2 regions of the Rothia sp. HMSC064D08 genome follow, and region 1 is predicted to be linked to the other one. Evidence: predicted binding sites of a transcription regulator. Region 1 holds the regulator's gene; the other holds the start of a gene.
The links. The regulator HspR, encoded in region 1, represses chaperone genes until heat shock. The targets are predictions, from matches to a motif close to AAGTTGAGTCNNNNNGACTCAACTT.
Positions count from the first base shown of each region.

Region 2: clpB (ATP-dependent chaperone ClpB) is a predicted target of HspR. The motif match lies at 2,792-2,816, and genes of this name have one in related genera.

Region 1 is NZ_KV797899.1:1,152-8,229, forward strand. It holds gene dnaK (molecular chaperone DnaK) at 423-2,273, shown strand; gene HMPREF2625_RS05455 (nucleotide exchange factor GrpE) at 2,276-2,851, shown strand; gene HMPREF2625_RS05460 (DnaJ domain-containing protein) at 3,052-4,092, shown strand; gene HMPREF2625_RS05465 (heat shock protein transcriptional repressor HspR) at 4,096-4,551, shown strand; gene trmB (tRNA (guanosine(46)-N7)-methyltransferase TrmB) at 4,713-5,531, opposite strand; gene HMPREF2625_RS05475 (hypothetical protein) at 5,673-6,077, opposite strand; gene HMPREF2625_RS05480 (amino acid permease) at 6,483-7,078, shown strand, end outside.
Region 2 is NZ_KV797895.1:376,166-383,243, forward strand. It holds gene HMPREF2625_RS03955 (Dps family protein) at 1-232, opposite strand, end outside; gene HMPREF2625_RS03960 (HAD family hydrolase) at 509-1,168, opposite strand; gene HMPREF2625_RS03965 (NAD(P)-dependent oxidoreductase) at 1,191-1,868, opposite strand; gene HMPREF2625_RS03970 (hypothetical protein) at 2,047-2,646, shown strand; gene clpB (ATP-dependent chaperone ClpB) at 2,874-5,471, shown strand; gene HMPREF2625_RS03980 (winged helix-turn-helix transcriptional regulator) at 5,632-6,003, shown strand; gene HMPREF2625_RS03985 (zinc-binding alcohol dehydrogenase family protein) at 6,069-7,078, opposite strand, start outside.

The DNA.
Region 1 (7,078 bases):
CAAATACTCACCTTCTATCATAGGGCGAGGGTAACCGCATATGTCGGAATTACCGTTGCTAACCTCACATATTGCGTGAGGTAGGGGTGGGGTAGTCCCTAGTGTTCGCGCAGATTACCGCCCAAAGAACCCCTAATTTCCGCGTCTTTCCGCCCCAAAATCACCAGCACAACACCCCTTGCCACCGCACCATAACTCACATTCACTTCAAAAAGTTGAGTCTTTTTCACTCAAGTCTGTTGACATCCACCCAAACATATGTAAAACTTGAGTACATGAGGCTCAAGGGGTCACTCACCGGGCAGCATCTCAGCACATCTTCACCGTGCATGCGCTCGGTCTAAAACCCCTTACGCCCCGAAGATTTAACCAAGGAACCCGCCTCGCCAAGAAGCGGGGCATAACACTAAGGAGTACAAAACATGGCACGTGCAGTTGGTATTGACCTCGGCACCACTAACTCGGTCGTATCCACCCTTGAAGGTGGCGAACCTGAAGTTATCCCTAACGCTGAAGGCGCCCGCACCACCCCCTCCGTGGTCGCATTCTCCAAGGATGGCGACGTTCTGGTGGGCAGCGTAGCAAAGCGCCAGGCGGTCACTAACGTTGATCGCACCATCTCGTCTGTCAAGCGCCACATGGGCACCGACTGGACGACGGAAATTGACGGCAAGAAATACACCCCGCAGGAAATTTCTGCACGTATTCTGCAGAAGCTCAAGAATGATGCTGAAGCATACCTAAACGACAAGGTGACCGATGCGGTTATCACCGTTCCCGCATACTTCAACGACGCTGAGCGCCAGGCTACTAAGGAAGCCGGCGAAATCGCAGGTCTGAACGTTCTGCGCATTGTGAACGAGCCGACCGCAGCTGCACTGGCTTACGGCTTGGACAAGGGTAAAGAAGACGAACTGATTCTGGTCTTCGACCTTGGTGGCGGTACCTTCGACGTCTCCCTGCTTGAAGTTGGCAAGGACGAAGACGGCTTCTCCACCATTCAGGTGCGCGCAACCAGCGGCGACAACCGTCTGGGTGGCGACGACTGGGATCAGCGCATTGTGAATTGGCTGCTTGAGCAGGTCAAGTCCAAGACCGGTGCAGACCTCTCCAAAGACAAGATCGCTCTGCAGCGTCTGCAGGAGGCAGCTGAGCAGGCTAAGAAGGAGCTCTCCAGCGCATCCAGCACCAACATTTCGCTGCAGTACCTCTCGGTAACCCCCGAAGGCCCCATTCACCTGGACGAGAAGCTCTCTCGCGCAAAGTTTGAGGACCTCACGAGCGACCTGCTCGAACGCACCAAGAAGCCCTTCCAGGACGTTATCAAGGAAGCAGGCATCAAGGTTTCGGATATTTCCGAGGTTGTGCTCGTGGGTGGTTCCACCCGTATGCCCGCCGTGGCTAACCTGGTGAAGGAACTCACCGGTCGTGAGCCCAACAAGGGTGTTAACCCCGATGAGGTTGTGGCAATGGGTGCAGCCCTGCAGGCAGGCGTGCTCAAGGGCGACCGCAAGGACGTTCTGCTGATCGACGTGACCCCGCTGTCCCTCGGTATCGAAACTAAGGGTGGCGTGATGACCAAGCTGATCGAGCGCAACACCGCTATTCCGACCAAGCGTTCTGAGACCTTCACGACCGCTGAAGACAACCAGCCTTCCGTGTCGATTCAGGTGTTCCAGGGTGAGCGCGAATTCACTCGCGACAACAAGAACCTGGGTACCTTCGAGCTGACCGGTATCGCCCCCGCACCGCGCGGCGTACCCCAGATTGAGGTTACTTTCGATATTGACGCCAACGGCATTGTGCACGTCTCCGCAAAGGACAAAGGCACCGGTGCTGAGCAGTCCATGACCATCACCGGCGGTACCTCCCTCTCGAAGGAAGACATTGACCGCATGGTCAAGGATGCTGAGGCTCACGCAGAGCAGGATAAGGCACGCCGTGAGGCAGCCGACACCCGCAACGCGGCAGAGTCTGTGGCATACTCCGTCGATAAGCTGCTGAAGGAGAACGGCGAGAAGCTGCCCGAAGACGTCAAGACTGAGGTTCAGGGCGATGTCGACGAGCTCAAGAAAGCCCTTGAAGGCGATGACGACGATGCCGTGAAGTCCGCTCTTGAGAAGCTGCAGGCATCCCAGACCAAGCTGGGCGAGGCTCTGTACGCTTCCGCACAGGCAGAGGCTAACGCAGACTCCGCTTCTTCTTCCAAGGAAGATGACGAAGATGTGGTAGATGCCGAAGTTATCGACGAGGACGAAGACGAGAAGAAGTAATCATGGCTGAACACGAGAACACTGCGGGAGACCCACTGGAGGAGGCATTCAACGCCCCCGCCGCCGAGGGACACCCCGAGGCCGAGGAAGCCCCTGCCGCAACCGATCAGGCTGCGGCGGGGGAAACCCCCGAGCCGAGTGAGGAAGCACCCTCAGAGGATGCGAAACTCGCGGCAGAACGCCTGGACAGCCTGCTTCGCCTGCAGGCGGAGTTCACAAACTTCAAGAACCGCGCCGCCCGCGAGAAGGAGCAGCTTCGGGAGTTCGTGGCGAGCGATATTGTGAGCCTGCTTCTGCCGGTGCTCGACGATATTGACGCCGCACGCAAGCACGGCGACCTGCAGGAAGGTCCCTTCGCTGCGATCGCTGCCAAACTTGAGGAGTCTCTCAAGAAGGAAGGCGTGGAACGCTTCGGTGAGGTGGGCGAGCCCTTCGACCCGAATATTCACGAAGCGGTCATGCAGCAGCCGACCAGCGAGGTAGAACCGGACCACATTTCGATGGTTCTGCGATACGGGTACCGCGTGAAAGAGCGCGTGGTACGCACCGCACAGGTTGCGGTGGCTGCCGCCGAATAAACACTCCGTAGAGCATACAGCGGGCGGGTTCTTGAGAAATTGAGAACCCGCCCGTTTGCCGCATATTTCCGCGGATTTTCTGGGATTTCTCTTCCAAAATTGAGTCTAGTAGACTAAACTTTATATAGGATTAAAAACTAAGGTTGTGCCCCTTTGGACGGGGCGTTACAAGAACCCCGGACGACGGGAAAGGAGAACACATGGCAAGCGAAAACTGGTTGTCAGAAGACTTTTACAAAACGCTCGGCGTGAAAGAAGACGCCTCCGACTCCGATATTAAAAAGGCCTACCGCAAACTCTCGCGCAAATACCACCCGGACCTAAACCCCGGGAACGAGACAGCCGAGAAGAAATTCAAGGAAGTCTCCGAAGCCTACGATGTGCTTTCGGATAAGAAGCAGCGCGAAGAATACGACCAGATTCGTAAATACGGTGCCGCAGGGTTCGCCAACGGCGGCTTCGGTGCGGGCGCTGGCGGATTTGGCGGCGCCGGTGGTTTCGGCGGATTTAACGGCCAAAACGTGCACTTCACAACCAGCGGCGGTGCCGAAGGTATCAACATTGAAGACCTGCTCGGCGGGCTATTCGGTGGTGGCGCTGGCGGCGCGGGCGGTTCACGCCGTACCGCCGGGTTCACGAGTGCCGACTTTGGGGATGCCACCGGGTTCGGGGGCGCTCAAGGCTTTGGCGGCGGGCGCCAACATGCCCCGCAGGATAACAACCTTTCCACCAGCACGCGCATTACCCTGCCGCAGTCGTACACGGGCACCAAGGCGACCGTGTTCCTGCCGGACGGCACGAGTACTGAGGCGCGCATCCCGGCGGGTGTGAAGGACGGGCAGAAAGTGCGTGTGCGTGGTAAGGGACGCCCCGGCACCGGTGGCGATCTGATGGTGACCGTGCGCGTTTCGGATGACCCGCACTACAGCCGCGAGGGAAACAACCTGGTGCTGCGCGCCCCCGTCACCCTAGAGGAAGCCGTCAACGGCGGTGTGCTGGAAGTACCCGTACCCGGCGGTAAAACCGTCAAACTGCGGCTGACTCCCGGCAGCGTGGGTCGTAAACTGCGTGCGAAAGGACGCGGGTTCACAACCAAGTCGGGCACCGGCGACCTGCTGGTGATCCCCGAGGTGCACCTGCCGCAGAACCTAAGCGATGAGGCGAAGGAAGCCTTCGAGAAGTTCATTGCTCTGGCACCGCAGGAGAACCCCCGTGAGGACCTTTTGAAGAAAGTTAGGTAGCTTATGAGTGCCCATAATAAGCAGTCGTCGGCATCTGCCTACAGCGCCGACCGGCCGGTTTTTGTGATTTCGGTAGCGGCGGAGCTGGCGGGTATGCACCCGCAGACACTCCGCCAATACGATCGCCTGGGGTTGGTGCAGCCTTCGCGTGCGCCGGGTAAGGTCAGGCGCTATTCGCAGCGCGATGTGGATTTACTTCAGCGTATTCAGCAGCTCTCGCAGGAGGGCGTTTCGCTTGAGGGAATCCGCCGGATTATTGAGCTTGAAGAGATGGTTGAGGAACACCGGGATCATATTGCCCGCCTGCAGGCTCAGCTTGAGGATGCGCACGCCAAGTTGGGGCTGGCGGAACGAGTGTTCGCAGCCAGCACCCGCGGGGATGTGGTGAACATCCAGCGGGGGCAGCGCCCGGCGCCGCGCAAACGCTCCTCGGCGGTGGTGCTGTACCGGCAGAAATAGGGGCGGACAGCCAGTGTGGTACGGTTGATATAGCTCATCAGCCAAGATGCTGAAAGAGCATCTGGAACCGTTTGCTAGGCAAGCGGTTCTTGCTTTATCTTCCTAGCTTTATTCGATGGCGTCGCCGGAAGGTATCGTTACCCCCTTCCCTAGCAGATAATTTATTTACGCCTATAGGTCAGGTCGTGGGCACGGCGGCCCGCCTCGCGAGCCTTCCTCTCAAAGCTGGTCAGGATGCGCCCCTCCCAGCGCGGCGCCCACCCGCCCACGGGGTCGTCCTCGGTAGCGCCTTCACCGGCATGCAGATTCTCGAATTCGGGGTGTGCCTCCATGACATCGCGCATCACATGGGCGTATTCTTCCCAGTCGGTAGCAAGGCGCCAGATTCCGCCGGGTTTGAGCACGCGCGCAACCTTGTCGGCAAAAGCGGGGGAGACCAGGCGGCGTTTGTGGTGGCGTGACTTGTGCCAAGGGTCGGGGAAGAAAACCCAGAGCTCATCAACCGAATTTTCTTCCAGCATGTTATCGAGCAGTTCGGGGGCGTTAGCCTGAGCGACGCGCACATTCTCAACCCCGGCTTGCCCCATCTTGAGCAGCAGATCCGCAATGCCGGGGGTGTAGACCTCAACGGCAAGGAAGTTTGCCTCGGGCATTTCGGAGGCGCGGTGCACGATTGCTTCGCCCAGCCCGGAACCGATCTCGACAACCTGGTAGGCTTCGCGCCCGTAGATTGTGACCGGGTCGAAGGTGGCTTCTGGGGCTACAGAGGTATCTGCCCGCAGCCGGGGTATGTCGAGCACATGGGTTTGGGAGTACGTGTCCCACGCTTTTTGGCGGCGCGAGGTCAGGCGGTCGCCGCGGCGCACGAAGGAGTAGGGCTGGCGGAAGAACTCGGGCGGTACCGTTTTCTTCTCGGGCGTCTGGGGTGCATCGGTGTTGACCGGTGCGGTGGTCTGCGCGTTCTGCTCTTGAGATGACATACCTATCAGGATAACGTAGCGGCGCGCGGAGAGAGGCACTGTTAAAAATTCTGGGGAGTTAAAAATTTCGGGAGCAGTTTTTCATTGTACTGAAGAAACTGCCCCCGTTTGGCCTTTGCGACCGCAAATTCGCCGTGCAGGCTACTTCTTCTTGCCGGAGAACAGCAACGCCAGACCCGCGCCGAGAATCACGATGTTGTTGGCGAGCTGCTGCCCATCCTGAGTGGGCCGGAATGCGCCGTCATGCATATCGGGGTTGCGGAAGTACATGGTCATGAGGTTCGCGCCGAAGGCTGTCAGCCCCGCGCCCGCGAGGCGGGCAGGAATAAAGGGGGTCAGCAGGGTGGCGCCGAGTGCGGTTTCTGAGTATGAAATAAGTTTGCCGAAGGTTTTGGGGTCGAGCTTGGCGACGGCGGGAACGCCGGTTGCTGCCATCTGCTGCAGATATGCGTAGGTACCTTCGTCGGCGCCGAGTTTCTTGACTCCCGCATCGAGCACAAGCGCGCCAGCGGTGAGACGCAGTGCAGCATTTGATAGTTTACCCATGAGTGAGTGTCCTCCTGATGTTTTGTGATGAGATGAGTGATGCGGTGTTTCCGCACCGGGCATTGCAATTGTAGCGGCAAACCTCAGGAAAGTTTATTTAATCGTAAAGTTTTAACATAATTTTTGCGGTAAGCATTATTTTTCAGCGTTTTAGCGGGGGAGAGTGCTGGCTGAGAGAAGCATCGTCGGCGTGTCGCCACCCCCAGATAGCATAGGCTTAGCCAAGGTTTATGCGAGGTATGCATCTTTTGCGGGTAGAATTCTGTGTAGTCATGGCGTAACGATGCGATTTTCCGTGAGCCGTGCTCGTGCGAAAATCTGAACTGCATCGTGATGCCCCGAAGGTCGGGGCTTCCTGTTGAGGTTGTAGCCCGCAGGGCAGAGCACACACAGAAAAGAGGAATAGTGACACAGCGGCCTTCCAAGCATACAGTTACCGAGAATGAGAGTTCCACGGGTGAAGAGAGCCTGCAGCGTGGATTAAGTTACAGGCATATCCAGCTCATCGCTATCGGCGGTGCAATTGGTACGGGGTTATTTTTAGGATCGGCGAAGACTATTTCGCTGACGGGCCCTTCCATCGTATTTGTCTATGCGATTATTGGCATCATTATCTATTTTGTGCTGCGTGCGATGGGCGAGATTCTGCTGTCGAACCCTAAGTACAAGTCATTTACCGATTTCGTATCTGATATTTTGGGTACTCGCGCGGGCTTTTTCGTCGGCTGGTCGTACTGGTTCTTCTGGGTGACCACGGGTATTGCGGATGTGCTGGCGATTACGGATTACACGCATTACTGGTTCCCCGAGCTGCCCTCATTTATTCCCGCGCTTATCGTAATCGGGGCGCTGTTGGCACTGAACCTGCCGTCGGTGAAAAACTTCGGTGAGATCGAGTTCTGGTTCTCCATGGTTAAGATCGTGTCGATTCTGGCGCTTATTGCCGTGGGTGCCGTGATGGTCGTGTTCGGGTTTACGAGCCCGGATGGAACGGTCGCCTC
Region 2 (7,078 bases), on a different contig from region 1:
CCAGGGTTGCCATACGTTCTGCGATGTCGTCCACGAAGTTGCGAACGGTGTCGACCTGCGGGTCAATCATTTCGTGCACGGCGATGAAGTCGGGACCGGTTACGTTCCAGTGTGCATGCTTCAGGGAAAGATGCAGTTCGTTGAGGTCGTGCAGGCGAGCCTGTAGAACCTCGGAAATCTCTTTGCCTTCGTCAAGAGTAAGACCGGGTGCGGTGTATTGTGCGAATGTCATGTGAGACTCCTTCTTAGTGCGTAGATGCTGCTTCAAGGGGGTAGACGTCGGGGAATTCTCACCCGCTATTTCCCCACAAAAGCGTTATCCTTAGTAAATCATTTTTACGCCCCGGAGTCAAGTTTATTTTTAGTAATTCATAATAAGGATGGCTTTGGAGGTGGTTCTGGCAATGCTAAAAAATAGCCTAGATAAGGCTTAGCACACCCTGCCACAACCCTGTGCAATCAGCGAACCATCATCGTGAATACGGCGAGGAATGCGAAAATCGGGCAGCTATTCGCCTAAGGCGCGCACCGCATCCAACGTTAACTCGGTATGTAACATGCGGGCATGCCCCAGCTCGGCGGGAACCTCAAGCTCGCCCGGCACTACAATCACCTTCATGCCCGCCGCCGTTGCACTGCGCACCCCGGAGGGCGAATCCTCAAGCGCCACACACCGGCTAGGCTCAACCCCCAAACGCTGCGCCGCCAAAAGGTACGGTTGCGGATCCGGCTTTGGATGCGTTGTCTCATCGTTGCCAATAACGACCGAGAACGTTCCTTCCGGGGCGGCATCGGCTGTACGCTGAGCAATCGACGTAGTCGCATTCGTAACAATCGCCGCCGGAATCTGGGCATCACGCACTTGGGTCAGGAAACGCTCAATACCGGGCAGAAACTCCACCTGCTGATGCGCCAGCGCCTCACGAACCTTGGCAACTAGGCGCTCGTTAATCTGCTCATCCGGCAGATCAACCCCGCGTTCGCGCAGACGGTCGAGCGTAAATTTCATGGAAAGCCCCAGACAATCCAGGGTATCCTGCTCGGTCCAGGTGCCGCCGAACTCGGCCGCCAGAGCAACCTTCGCGGCAGCCCACACCGGCTCGGTATCCACAAGCGTGCCGTCATGGTCGAAAAGAATTGCGGCGGGAAAAGAAGAATTATTCGTCATAGATTAAGCCTACCGGGCATTTCTAGGTAGCCCGTAGGACAACGTCATCAATCGTCACCAAAAAATCTGTCCCCGCGTTCAGTGGGTTTCCCGCAATACTGAGCAGAGCATCAGCAACATCTTCACGAGCAATCATTGGAATACCCGGAACTCGCGCAACACTCGCCACATCAACCACCTTCGCCCCGCCCTTACCAGGCTTATCTGTCAGCCTGCCCGGCAGTGCCCGCGAAATATACGGCTGATACTTAGTAACCATAGCGTCGGCCTTCACGCGGTCCCTAAAAATACTGCGCATAATGGTCTTACACACTACACGCATTAAGAAAGATGCGCTCCGTACCGTATTACCCACCCCGTAGGCGCTCATAATAACGCAGTGCTTCACACCCGCACCCACTACCGCTTCCATAATGAGCGGCAGGTGCTTCTGCATGAACTTGGTCGATAGAAACTCCCGTACCGTAGCTTTCTGCCCCAGGATGCTAACCATCACATCCTGCCCGGAAGAAACCGTGGCGAGCCGCTCAGTATCGTTCAGGGTACCAGGAACAATAATGAGGTTCTGGTGTTCCCCCAAAAGCGTTGCCGCCTTATCGGGGTTACGCACATAGGCGGTGACCGTGTGTCCCTCCTCTAACGCTTTGCGGGTGAAAAGGCTTCCAGTGCGACCGCTTGCTCCTAAAGCCAGTATTTTCATGTAGGCTCCCAATATTTATCGCTGTGGTTGGTATGGGCACCCGCGAGCGCCCGAGGTGCTCAGTATAACAATAAAGTTTTTGGTTTAAGTTTAGGTTTATGCGGGATTTACCGCAGAAAGCCCGCTGACATGGTGAGTGCTGCCCCAGCCTGGGGCACAAACCGTTTAAGATGGCACAGTGAACGAAAAATCAGAGCACTCCGGATCGCATCCGCACGTAAACTCATTAGCCGCACGCACACCTGCCGTCATGCAGGTTGCAACCCTCTATGCCGCCTACCCCATGGCGTTTGTTTCTGCCGCCTGGATTACCGTAGGCCGTGCTCTCTTTGGTGCCGCCGGTGATCTCGTGCCTATTTTTGCTATCTCATTCGGTCCCGCGCTAGCCGTGATTCTGTGCCTGGGCGCATGGTGGATGTTTCGTGATGCACATCGTCGCGTTGCCAGTGGCGAGCATCTTCGGGTTGGTGCATCCTGGGGATTCGTATTTTCCGTGTGGGCCTGCTGGGTGCTCGCATTTCTCTTTGGGATGTTCATTCCCGACTACCGTGCCGGGGTGCCGGTGTCGGGAATTGGTGCGCTCGCGGGTGCCGATTACGTGGGCTACGGTGCAGGATTTGGGAATACCTTCGGAATTTTGACTTTTGCCATGGCTATTACCGCCGCCGTGATTGCTTTCAACGCCAATAGGCGCTCGGCGCGCATGCGGCAGGGTGTTACTGACGAGGTTTTGGAGGAGCAGGCGCGACAACAAAGCCCGTATGACTTCCTGGACTGAGATCTAGTCTGTATCCTCTCATCCCGCGCTCTAAAAGGCTCTTGATACGAATAAAGCGGCGAAAAAATACGCTTTATTCGTATCAAGAGCCTTTTTTAGCACTGAATTTTGGTCCGGAAAATCGTCGGTAACCCCTTGCATCCAAACATTGAGTGTAGTAGACTCAAGTTAGCTGTAAAAAGAAGGCGCAGGATGCGCCCCCGCACAACACACGAAAGGACACAGTTTTGGACGCAAAATTCACCACCAAGAGCCAAGAAGCGCTCTCCGCCGCTAATATGAACGCGCAGACAGCGGGTAACCCCAGCATCGAACCTGCGCACATCCTCAAAGCACTGATGGATCAGCGAGAAGGCGTTGCCGTAGCGGTTCTCAAGGCTGCAGGGCTCGATATCGACGCCATTTCGGAAGCCGCATCCGCAGAGATTAAGAAGCTGCCGAAGGCATCTGGCGCATCTGTGCAGAACGCAAACTTCAGCCGCAGCGCCCTCGCCGCTATTCAGAGCGCGCAGACCCACGCCCAGAAATTCGGTGATACTTATATTTCCACCGAAATGCTGCTGCTGGGCATCGCAAGCGGCGATAGCGATACCGCTCGCGCGCTTGAAAACCTGGGCGCAACTGCCAAAGTTATCGAAGAGACCATTCCCCAAGTACGAGGAGACCGCACCGTGGATACCCCGGACCCCGAAGGCACCTTCCAGGCCCTTGAAAAGTACGGAACCGACCTGACCGCGCTCGCCCGTGAAGGCAAACTCGACCCCGTGATCGGTCGAGACTCCGAAATCCGCCGCGTGGTGCAGGTGCTCTCGCGGCGCACCAAGAATAACCCCGTGCTTATTGGTGAACCTGGCGTCGGCAAAACTGCTGTGGTCGAAGGGCTGGCTCAGCGCATGGTCTCTGGCGACGTCCCCGAATCCCTGCGCGGTAAAACCCTGATCAGCCTTGACCTTGGGTCCATGGTTGCGGGCGCTAAATACCGCGGCGAATTCGAGGAACGCCTCAAGGCCGTGCTTGAAGAAATCAAGAAATCCGAAGGCCAGATCGTTACCTTTATCGACGAGATGCATACCGTGGTTGGTGCGGGCGCATCAGAAGGTTCCATGGATGCGGGTAATATGCTCAAGCCCATGCTGGCACGCGGTGAGCTGCGCATGATTGGTGCTACTACGCTCGACGAGTTCCGCGAGAACATTGAGAAAGACCCCGCCCTGGAGCGCCGTTTCCAGCAGGTGTACGTGGGTGAGCCTAGTGTTGATGACACGATCGGTATTCTGCGTGGGCTCAAGGAACGCTACGAGGCGCACCATAAGGTGCAAATTTCGGATGCCGCCCTGGTTGCCGCCGCAGCACTTTCAAATAGGTACATTCCCTCACGTCAGCTGCCCGATAAGGCGATCGACCTGGTGGATGAGGCCGCATCGCGCCTGCGCATGGAAATCGACTCGGCCCCCGAGGAAATCGACCAGCTGCGCCGCGCCGTAGACCGTCTGACCATGGAAGAACTGGCCCTCAAGAACGAGACCGACCCGGCGTCGAAGGAACGCTTGGCGGCGCTGCGCAAAGACATGGCCGATAAGAAAGAGCAGCTGGATGCGCTCAACGCCCGCTGGGAAGCCGAAAAGGCCGGTTTGAACCGTGTGGGCGATCTCAAGAGCGAAATCGACGAGTTGCGCTCGCGTGCCGAGGTGGCACAGCGTGAGGGCAACCTGGCGGATGCATCCCGCCTGCTCTACGGCGAAATTCCCGCCAAGGAGAAGGAACTGGAGGAAGCTCAGCGCGCCGAAACTGAGGCTCATGGCGAGGCTATGGTCTCTGAAGAGGTCACGGCTGACGACATTGCCGAGGTTATCTCTTCCTGGACGGGCATTCCCGCCGGGCGCATGCTTCAGGGTGAATCCGAGAAGCTGCTGGAGATGGAGAAGCGCATCGGTGAACGTCTGATCGGTCAGGAAGCCGCCGTGGTTGCCGTGGCGGATGCGGTTCGCCGCGCCCGCGCCGGAATTTCCGACCCGAACCGCCCGATTGGTTCCTTCCTGTTCCTGGGACCGACCGGCGTGGGTAAGACCGAGCTTGCGAAGGCTCTGGCGGAGTTCCAGTTTGACGACGAGCACGCCTTGGTGCGCATCGACATGAGTGAGTACGGCGAGAAACACAGTGTATCCCGCTTGGTGGGTGCGCCTCCCGGATATGTGGGTCACGAAGAGGGTGGTCAGCTGACCGAGGCTGTGCGCCGTCGCCCCTACTCCGTGGTGCTGCTGGACGAGGTTGAGAAGGCCCACCCCGAGGTCTTCGATATCCTGCTGCAGGTGCTTGATGACGGTCGTTTGACCGATGGTCAGGGTCGCACCGTGGACTTCCGCAACGTGATTCTGATTCTGACCTCGAACCTGGGGTCGCAGTATCTGGTCGATCAGGAGATGCCGTTTGAGGAGCGCACAGAGAAGGCGATGCAGGTGGTTCACCAGGCGTTCCGCCCCGAGTTCCTGAACCGTCTGGACGACATCATCATGTTCGAGCCGCTCTCTTCCGAGCATCTGGGACAGATTGTTAACCTGCAGATTCAGGGCATGGGCAAGCGTCTGACCGACCGCCGCTTGACCCTGGATGTTACCCCCGCCGCCCTGGAGTGGCTGGGCTTGGCAGGGTACGATCCGGCCTTCGGTGCCCGTCCGCTGCGCCGCCTGGTACAGCGCGAGATCGGCGATCGTCTGGCGAAGGGCATCCTCTCGGGCGCTATCCACGATGGCGATACCGTAGAGGTGGATGTGAACCCGGATGTTGCGATGGACGGTCTGTCGGTGACCTCCAAGCGTGACGACTAAATCATCACGGCGCGAAACAGAATGCTAAGTTGCAGCGGGAGCGTAAATTACGCTCCCGCTGCAACTTTCCACTCCCGGAGGAGTTCGTGCTTGCAGAGCTAAGGACCGATACGCCTGTTTGCATAAGCTTCTAGATATTTCAAAATGCTATAGTTCCCTCATGGATACTTGTGAGAATAACGCTGACGTTTACAACAAGAACTGTCCGTGCCGACATATTCTCGATAGGATCGCGGATAAATGGACGGCACTTATTATCGGGCGTCTGCAGCAGGGACCTCAACGTTTTTCAGAGTTGAGGCGTAGCATCACCGGCATAACGCAGAAAGTTCTGACCCAGAACCTCCGGACATTAGAGCGCGACGGTTTAGTGAGCAGGACTATCTTTCCTACCGTACCCGTTACTGTGGAATATAAACTTACCCCATTGGGTGAAACCCTAATTGAGCCTTTACAAGTTCTTCGCCAATGGTCTGAGGCTCATAAACAAGAAGTACTTGACGCACAAGACGTGTACGATACGACGAAATAGCGGCAGAATATATATGAGGAGGGGTTATCGTCTGCACGATAGCCCCTCCTCACATTGACGGGAGTTTAAGAATAAGAGATGACGAGTTTTCCGATCATATGGGAGCTTTCAACTTTCTGATGCCCCTCACGGAAAGACTCAACACTAAGTCCTGTTAAAGTCTCGGTGAGAGTGCCCGTAACCTGTCCCGAGTCAATCATGTCAGCTACCTGCCTCAGCAGATCAGACTGATACGCCATATCCTCTGTTGCAAACATGGAACGAGTGAACATAAATTCTGGCGTCACAGAGATCGACTTAGGTTTAAAAGCGCCAATGTTAAAAGTCTGAGGATCGTCAATAAAAACTAATTGACTCTGCGGATTCATGGCAGAGGCAATATCCTCTTCACGATGTTCAGTGTAAGCAGAGAAAACGTAGTCGGCACCGCCAAGATCCTGAACTTGCTGTCCCAAATCTTTGCTGTGATCCACAATGTCATCCGCTCCCAGCTTCTTGCACCATTCAGCGGATTCTCGGCGTGAGGCTGATGCAATTACGCGAAGAGAAGTTCGTGCATTTGCAAACTGGATAACCATAGAACCGACTCCGCCTGCCCCTCCAATCACCAAAAGGTTACCCGAAGTGTCTTTGGTGAGACCCATATGATCAAAGAGCGTTTCCCACGCAGTGATTGCGGTAAGTGGAATGGCAGCCGCTTCCGTGAACCCCAGCGATGCAGGTTTCTTAGCGACAATACGGTAATCTACCGTCTGATATTCTGCGTTTGAACCTGGGCGTGTGAGATCACCAGCGTAATAAACCTCATCGCCAGGGACAAAACCAGACACATTTTCCCCTACGGACTCGACGATACCTGCCGCATCCCAACCAAGAATTTTAGGATCTTGCTGAACTCCTGCACCTGCGCGTACCTTGACATCCACGGGGTTGATAGAGACAGCTTTCACTCGAACCAGGAGATCCTGGGGCCCGGGAACAGGGATGGGCATTTCAGTCTCAATGAGTGCTTCTGGGTCAGAAATTGGTAGGGAACGTAGCATAGCAATTGTTTTCATAGTGTTTGACATAAAAC